DNA from 2 places in the Streptomyces sp. P13-3-3 genome. Region 1 is predicted to be linked to the other one. Evidence: riboswitches for the same ligand, from Rfam matches in the RefSeq annotation. Region 1 holds a riboswitch; the other holds the start of a gene.

Region 1 (3,876 bases):
CGAACTCGACCCGCTGGCCCTCTTCAAGGGTGCGGTAGCCGTCCATCTGGATCGCGCTGTAGTGGACGAAAACATCCGCACCACCGTCGACCGCGATGAAGCCGTACCCCTTCTCCGCGTTGAACCACTTGACGGTGCCCTGAGCCATGCCTAACTCCCCTATTACTGGCCCTTGCACAGATCCACACTTCGCGGACCCGGGTCAGACCTCACCCCCCAACGGTTGGGGGCGTGCGCCGGAACGCGTCGACCGCGGCTGAATGTATCTGTCCAACTGCCGTCTGCAACAGGTCAATCGGACGAGAAATCTGGACGCTACCGGTCCGGAATGTGGCAAGAATTCGCCAGAATTCAGGGCAAGTCGGGCCGGGCAAAGGAGACAAAGGCCGCGAAAGGAGCCCGCACTTTGGCTACATCCAGTCGGGTCCGCGGCAGGAATTCAGGGTTCTCGATCAATGGATCGGGAGCGCGTTCCCCAACTCTACCGCGCTCAACCTCATGGAATTGCCCCCTCCGGATCTCTCACGGAGGGGGCAAAGTCCTGAACGCTCGGTAACGGTCATTACCGAAGGTAATGATCAGCCTCCGGCGACCGCCGGAATGATCGAGACGCCGGCACCCTCCGGGGTGGCCGTCTCCAGCCCCTGCTCGAAGCGCACGTCGTCGTCGTTGACGTACACGTTCACGAACCGGCGCAGCTTGCCCTGGTCGTCCAGGACCCGCGCGGCGATGCCGGTGTGGTTCTTCTCGAGGTCCTGGATGACCTCGCCCAGGGTGGTCCCCTCGGCGGCGACCTCGGCCTTGCCCCCGGTGTAGGTGCGCAGAATGGTAGGGATACGAACGGTAACGCTCACTTTGAACCTCCGGTCAGGAAATGGCGAAGCGGCTCAGACGAGCCCGGCCTCACGGAACGACTCAAGACTGGGACGAATCGTCGCCGTGAGCCCCGTCCCCGCCACCGCGTCCAGCGTCTTGAGCCCGTCCCCGGTGTTCAGCACCACCGTGGTGAGGGACGGATCCAGCACCCCGTCCTCGATCAGCTTCTTCGTCACGCCGACCGTGACCCCGCCCGCGGTCTCCGCGAAGATGCCCTCGGTCCGCGCCAGCAGCTTGATCGCCTCGACCACCTGCGCGTCCGTGACGTCCTCCACCGCGCCGCCGGTGCGCCGGGCGATGTCGAGCACGTACGGCCCGTCCGCCGGGTTGCCGATGGCCAGGGACTTGGCGATGGTGTCCGGCTTCTGCGGGCGGACCACGTCGTGCCCGGCCTTGTACGCGGTGGAGACCGGCGAGCAGCCCGCCGCCTGGGCGCCGAAGATCTTGTACGGCTTGTCCTCGACGAGCCCGAGCTTGATCAGCTCCTGCAGACCCTTGTCGATCTTCGTCAGCTGCGAGCCGGACGCGATCGGGACCACGATCTGGTCCGGGAGCCGCCAGCCGAGCTGCTCGCAGACCTCGTACGCGAGGGTCTTGGAGCCCTCGGCGTAGTACGGCCGCAGGTTGACGTTGACGAAGCCCCAGCCCTCGCCGGCCGGGTCGCCGATCAGCTCGGAGCAGAAACGGTTCACGTCGTCGTAGTTGCCCTCGATGCCGACGAGCTCGCCGCCGTAGACGGCGGCCATGACGATCTTGCCCTGTTCCAGGTCGTGCGGGATGAACACGCAGGAGCGGAAGCCGGCCCGGGCGGCGGCGGCGCCGACCGCGCCGGCCAGGTTGCCGGTGGAGGAGCAGGACAGGGTGGTGAAGCCGAAGGCGCGCGCGGCCTCCAGGGCCTGGGCGACGACCCGGTCCTTGAAGGAGTGCGTGGGGTTGCCGGAGTCGTCCTTGACGTAGAGGCCGCCGGTGACGCCCAGTTCGCGGGCGAGGTTGTCGGCCTGGACGAGCTTGGTCCAGCCGGGGTTCAGGTTGGGCTTGGTCGCCACGTCCGCGGGGACGGGCAGCAGCGGCGCGTAGCGCCAGATGTTCGCGGGACCCGCCTCGATGCGCTTGCGGAGCTCTTCGGTGTCGTACCCGGAGAAGTCGTAGGCGATCTCCAGCGGGCCGAAACACTCCTCGCAGGCGAAGACCGGACCGAGGGGCACGCGGTGGCCGCACTCGCGGCAGGACAGCGCGGCGGCGGGGCCGAGGTCGACGGTGTTCGCGGAGTCGGTGGTGCTTGCAAAAGTCTGCACAGCCATGGAGGCGAGGCCCTTTCTCCTCATCTTCCTCACGACGCACTTCGCCGTGAGACGGATTTGGCACCTTCCCTAGCCGGGAGCCTCGCCACGTCCGCGTGACAAGTACCGACTGGAGGGTTGCCGGGGCTTCATCGGGCCGTATCCCTCTGCCCCTCTGGATGAGCGGTGTTCAGTTGTCCGCCCCGACACCCCCCGGGATGCGGGGTCCGTCGGCGCTGTTCAAGACTGTAACCGAAGGCCCGGACGGCGGAGAGAGCCGTCCGCACACCGAGATGGACCGCCCCCGGCCAGTGAGGAGTCCGCCGTGCTGGAAGAAGTCGAGCGCTGGCTGATCGAGCGCTCCTGGTCGGTTTCCGACCGTCCGCTGCACCGGATCCTGGCGGCGAAACGCTCCTCGGGACAGACGGTGAGCGTGGTGCTGCCCGCGCTGAACGAGGAGGCCACGGTCGGCGACATCGTCTCCGTCATCCGGCACGACCTGGTGCTCCAGGTGCCCCTGGTCGACGAGGTCGTGGTGATCGACTCCGGTTCCACCGACCGCACCTCCGAGGTGGCCGCGGCGGCCGGCGCGACCGTCGTCCACCGGGACGCCATCCTGCCCCGCCTGCCTGCCGTGCCCGGCAAGGGCGAGGTGCTGTGGCGGTCGCTGCTGGTCACGCGCGGTGACATCGTGTGCTTCGTCGACGCGGACCTGCGGGAGTTCTCGTCGGACTTCGTCACCGGCATCGTCGGCCCGCTGCTCACCGACCCCGGCCTCCAGCTGGTCAAGGCCATGTACGACCGGCCGATGACGACGGCCGACGGGAGCATCACCGGCGCGGGCGCCGGGCAGGGCGGCCGCGTCACCGAGCTGATGGCCCGCCCGCTGCTCAACATGCACTGGCCGCAGCTCGCCGGTTTCGTCCAGCCGCTGGGCGGCGAGTACGCGGCCCGCCGCGGCCTGCTCGAACAGCTCCCGTTCCCCGTCGGCTACGGCGTCGAGCTGGGCATGCTGGTCGACGCCCTGCACCTGGTGGGCCTGGACGCGCTGGCCCAGGTGGACGTGGGCGTGCGCAAGCACCGGCACCAGGACGGGCAGGCGCTCGGCCGGATGGCCGCCGCGATCTACCGCACCGCGCAGCTGCGGCTGGCCCGCGCGCATCTGCTCCGACCGTCGCTGACCCAGTTCGAGCGCGCCGGGGACGCCTTCGAGCCCCGCACGTACTCGGTGGACACCGAGGAGCGGCCGCCGATGCGGGACGTCGCGGAGTACCAGTCCCGCAAGGTGGCCTGACCCCGTCCGTCACCGACCGGTGTGACGCACCGGCACGTTTGAGGCCCGGGGGGCCGGGCTAGGTTGAGGCGTATGGCTTCAAGCTTCGGTGCAGCTCAGGTGCTGGTCGCCTCCAATCGGGGGCCGGTGTCGTACGCGGTGGCGGACGACGGTTCGCTGAGGAGCAGGCGGGGCGGCGGGGGACTGGTCTCCGGCCTCTCGGCCATCGGCCCCGAGTCGGGCGCCCTGTGGGTGTGCTCGGCACTGTCCGACGGCGACCGCGAGGCCGTGCGGCGCGGCGTCGGGGAGGACGGCGTGCGGATGCTGGACGTCCCGGCGGACGTGCACGCGGACGCGTACAACGGCATCGCGAACTCGGTGCTGTGGTTCGTCCACCACATGCTGTACCAGACGCCGCTGGAGCCCGCCTTCGACGCGGAGTTCCGC
Region 2 (3,876 bases), 1.3 Mb from region 1:
TGTTCATCCCGCTGCTGATCTTCCCGCTGGTCCTGGCCGCCATCGCCGTGTACCCGTTCATCGAGTCCTGGGTCACCGGCGACAAGCGCGAGCACCACATCCTGGACCGCCCGCGCAACGCCCCGACCCGCACCGCGTTCGGCGTCGCCTGGATGACGCTGTACTTCGTGCTCCTCGTCGGCGGCGGCAACGACATCTGGGCCACGCACTTCCACCTGTCGATCAACGCCATCACCTGGTTCGTCCGGATCGCGTTCTTCGTCGCCCCGGTCGTGGCGTTCATCGTCACCAAGCGGATCTGCCTCGGCCTCCAGCGCCGGGACAAGGAGAAGGTGCTGCACGGCCGCGAGTCGGGCATCATCAAGCGCCTGCCGCACGGTGAGTTCATCGAGGTCCACGAGCCGCTCAGCCAGGAGCAGCTGTACACCCTCACCGCGCACGAGCAGCCCAAGCCGCTCGAGCTCGGCCCGGAGGTCGACGAGAACGGCGTCCGGCGCAAGGTGAAGGCCGGCGAGAAGCTGCGCGCGAAGCTCAGCAAGGGCTTCTACGGCGAGGAGTCGCAGATTCCGAAGCCGACCGTCGAGGAGTACAAGGAGATCACGAGCGGCCACGGCCACCACTGATCCCCGGAGCTTCTCCACACGTCGCCACACGACAGCGAAGGGCCCCCGTCCGTTCTGCGGACGGGGGCCCTTCGCCGTGCCCGCGGCTGGATAGGGTGGGTGCGGGACCCGTCCGGTCCCGAGGACCCGCTACGACCGTCAGGAGCGACCATGAGCGCTGTGACCCCCGCTGGAGGCGACACCGCGGCGGGCCGCTCCTGGCCCGCCCTGCTGAACACCCTCCTGGACGGCCGGGACCTGACCGCCGACGAGGCCGCCTGGGCGATGGACCTGATCATGCGCGGCGAGGCGACCGACGCGCAGATCGCCGGGTTCGCGGTGTCCCTGCGGGCCAAGGGCGAGACCGTCGACGAGATCACCGGCTGCGTGCGGGCGCTCTACGACCACGCCAACGTCATCGAGGTGCCCGGCGCCACCGTCGACATCGTCGGCACCGGCGGCGACGGCGCCAAGACGGTGAACATCTCCACCATGTCCTCGATCGTCGTCGCCGGCACCGGCGCGAAGGTCGTCAAGCACGGCAACCGCGCCGCGTCCTCCGCCTCCGGCGCCTCCGACGTGCTGGAGAAGCTGGGCGTCAACCTCGAACTGACCCCGCGCCGGGTCGCCGAGGTCGCCGAGGAGGCCGGCATCACCTTCTGCTTCGCGGTGAGGTTCCACCCGGCGCTGCGTCATGTGGCCGCCGCGCGCGGCCAGCTCGGCGTCCGCACCGTGTTCAACTTCCTCGGCCCGCTCGCCAACCCGGCGAAGGTCAAGGCGCAGGCCGTCGGCGTCGCCGACGCCCGGATGGCGCCCATCATGGCCGGGGTGTTCGCCGGTCGCGGCAACTCCACCCTGGTGTTCCGCGGCGACGACGGCCTCGACGAGCTGACCACCACCGGCACCTCCAAGGTGTGGGTGGTCCGCGACGGCGCGGTGACCGAGGAGACCTTCGACCCGCGCGACGTCGGCATCGACCTGGTCCCGGTGGAGGCGCTGCGCGGCGCCGACGCCTCCTACAACGCCGAAGTGGCCCGCCGGCTGCTGGACGGCGAGCGCGGCCCCGTGCGGGACGCGGTGCTGCTGAACTCGGCGGCGGCCCTGGTGGCCCTGGAGCCCGGCAGCGGCACGCTCACGGAGCAGATCCGCGCCGGGATGGAGAAGGCCGCCGAGTCCGTCGACTCCGGCGCCGCGCGGCGCGTCCTCGAACGCTGGGTCGCCGTCAGCAACGCGTAGGCCCCGCACGGCCGTCCCGCGATCCGGATACGGGTTGCGGGACGGCCGTCGCCTCGCGTACGTTCCCTCTCAGGTCATGAGTGACAGCCATCAGGCCCCGGCCGGCTGTCCGGCAACCCTCCGTCCGTGGCGGGGTGCCCCGGGTGAAGACCAGGCCGTGAGCAGCAGGGCTCACGGCAAGCGCGGACCCCTCGCACACCAGGGGTCCTGGTCGTCGAGGAGTCTTCCGTGAGCAAGCGAATGCGTTAGGGCGTCGAGCCCCGCCTCCGCACACCCTCGTCACTTTCCTCTCCGCGCTGGAGCGACGCGTCACGCCGTCCGCTCGCGCGAGGATCCGCCCTGCCCTCCGGGAGTTCCGTCATGCCTGCTGCCGCCACCGCCACCGCCACCGCCGTACCCGCTGCCGCCGCCGAGCCGTCCGTCCCCACCCCGCTGCCCGTCCTCGGCCGGGACGTCGCCGTGCCCCTCGTCACCGGCGGCGAGGTCACCTACGCCGCTCTCGACTACGCCGCCAGCGCCCCCGCCCTCCAGCGCGTCTGGGACGACGTGGCCGCCTACGCCCCCTACTACGGCAGCGTCCACCGCGGCGCCGGCTACCTCTCCCAGCTCTCCACCGACCTCTTCGAGAACGCCCGCCGTACCGTCGCCGGGTTCCTCGACTGCCGCGCCGACGACCAGCTGGTGTTCACCCGCTCCACCACCGACTCCCTCAACCTGCTCGCCGCCGTCCTGCCCGACGGCTGCGAGGTCTTCGTCTTCGAGACCGAGCACCACGCGGCGCTGCTGCCCTGGCAGCGGGCGGGCCGGGTGACCGTCCTCGACGCCCCCGACAGCCCCGCGCGGGCCGTCGCGTCCCTGGAGCGCGCCCTCGCCGACCGTGACCCCCACGGGCCGGCCCTGGTCTGTGTCACCGGCGCCTCCAACGTCACCGGCGAGCTGTGGCCGGTCCGCGAACTCGCCGCCGCCGCCCACGCGCACGGCGCCAGGATCGTGCTGGACGCCGCCCAGCTCGCCCCGCACCGCGCGGTGTCCGTGCGCGAGCTGGACGTGGACTGGGTCGCCTTCTCCGGGCACAAGCTGTACGCGCCCTTCGGATCCGGGGTCCTGGCCGGCCGCGCCGACTGGCTGCGCGAGGCCGGGCCGTACCTCGCCGGCGGCGGCGCCAGCCGCGCGGTCACCCGGCGCGCGGACGGGGGAGTGGACGTGGAATGGCACGAGACCGCCGCCCGCCACGAGGCCGGCTCGCCCAACGTCATCGGCGCCTACGCCATCGCCTCCGCCTGCAAGGCGCTCACCGAGGCGGGGTTCGAGGCGCTGGCCGCACGGGAGGACGCGCTGGTGCGCGCGGTGCGGGAGGGGCTGGCGGACGTGCCCGAGGTGCGTTTCCTGTCCCTGTTCGGCGACGACGCGCCCCGGGTCGGGGTGCTGTCCTTCGTGGTCGACGGCTGGAACAGCTCCCACTTCGCGGCGGCTCTGTCCGCGGAGTACGGCATCGGCGTACGCGACGGCCTGTTCTGCGCGCACCCGCTGGTGCGGAGGCTGCTCGGCGGCGACACGGGCGGTGCGGGGGAGTGCGGGGCGCCGGAGGCGGGGGCGCTGAACGCGATCCGGGTCAGCTTCGGGGCCGGCACGCCGGAGGAGCATGTCGCACGGTTCGTGCGGGCGGTGCGGGAACTCGTGCGGGACGGGGCACGGTGGACGTACCGCACGGTGGAGGGGCGGTGCGTGCCGGACACGTCGGCCACGGACGGCCCCTCCGGCGCCTGAGGAGCGGAGCCGGGGCGGAGCCCCGGGGGGTCAGCTGTCCAGCCCGATGGCGAAGGCTGCCTCGAGGTCGTGCTGGGAGTACGTCCGGAACGCCACGTGCGTGTCCGTGCCCTCCACCCCCGGGATCTTGCTGATGCTGCCGGGGATGACCTCGGCGAGGTCCTCGTGCTCCCGCACCCGCACCATGGCGATCAGGTCGTACGTGCCGGTGACGGAGAAGACCTCGCTGACGCTGTCCAGCGCGGCGATCTGTTCCGCGATCTCGGGGATC

What was found. Region 1 has a riboswitch for S-adenosylmethionine ahead of thrC (threonine synthase). Riboswitches for the same ligand answer to the same signal wherever they lie in the genome.
Region 2: linked by a shared signal. The riboswitch ahead of ACQZOG_RS07920 (aminotransferase class V-fold PLP-dependent enzyme) and the one ahead of thrC (threonine synthase) in region 1 are both predicted to bind S-adenosylmethionine.

The regions. Positions count from the first base shown of each region.
Region 1 covers NZ_CP192228.1:431,462-435,337, reverse strand. The annotation lists gene ACQZOG_RS02110 (cold-shock protein) at 1-148, opposite strand, end outside; gene ACQZOG_RS02105 (ubiquitin-like small modifier protein 1) at 579-854, opposite strand; gene thrC (threonine synthase) at 888-2,177, opposite strand; SAM riboswitch class I at 2,195-2,342, opposite strand; gene ACQZOG_RS02095 (glucosyl-3-phosphoglycerate synthase) at 2,482-3,450, shown strand; gene ACQZOG_RS02090 (alpha,alpha-trehalose-phosphate synthase (UDP-forming)) at 3,523-3,876, shown strand, end outside.
Region 2 covers NZ_CP192228.1:1,753,690-1,757,565, forward strand. The annotation lists gene qcrB (cytochrome bc1 complex cytochrome b subunit) at 1-623, shown strand, start outside; gene trpD (anthranilate phosphoribosyltransferase) at 774-1,838, shown strand; SAM riboswitch class IV at 1,911-2,027, shown strand; gene ACQZOG_RS07920 (aminotransferase class V-fold PLP-dependent enzyme) at 2,199-3,605, shown strand; gene ACQZOG_RS07925 (Lrp/AsnC family transcriptional regulator) at 3,636-3,876, opposite strand, start outside.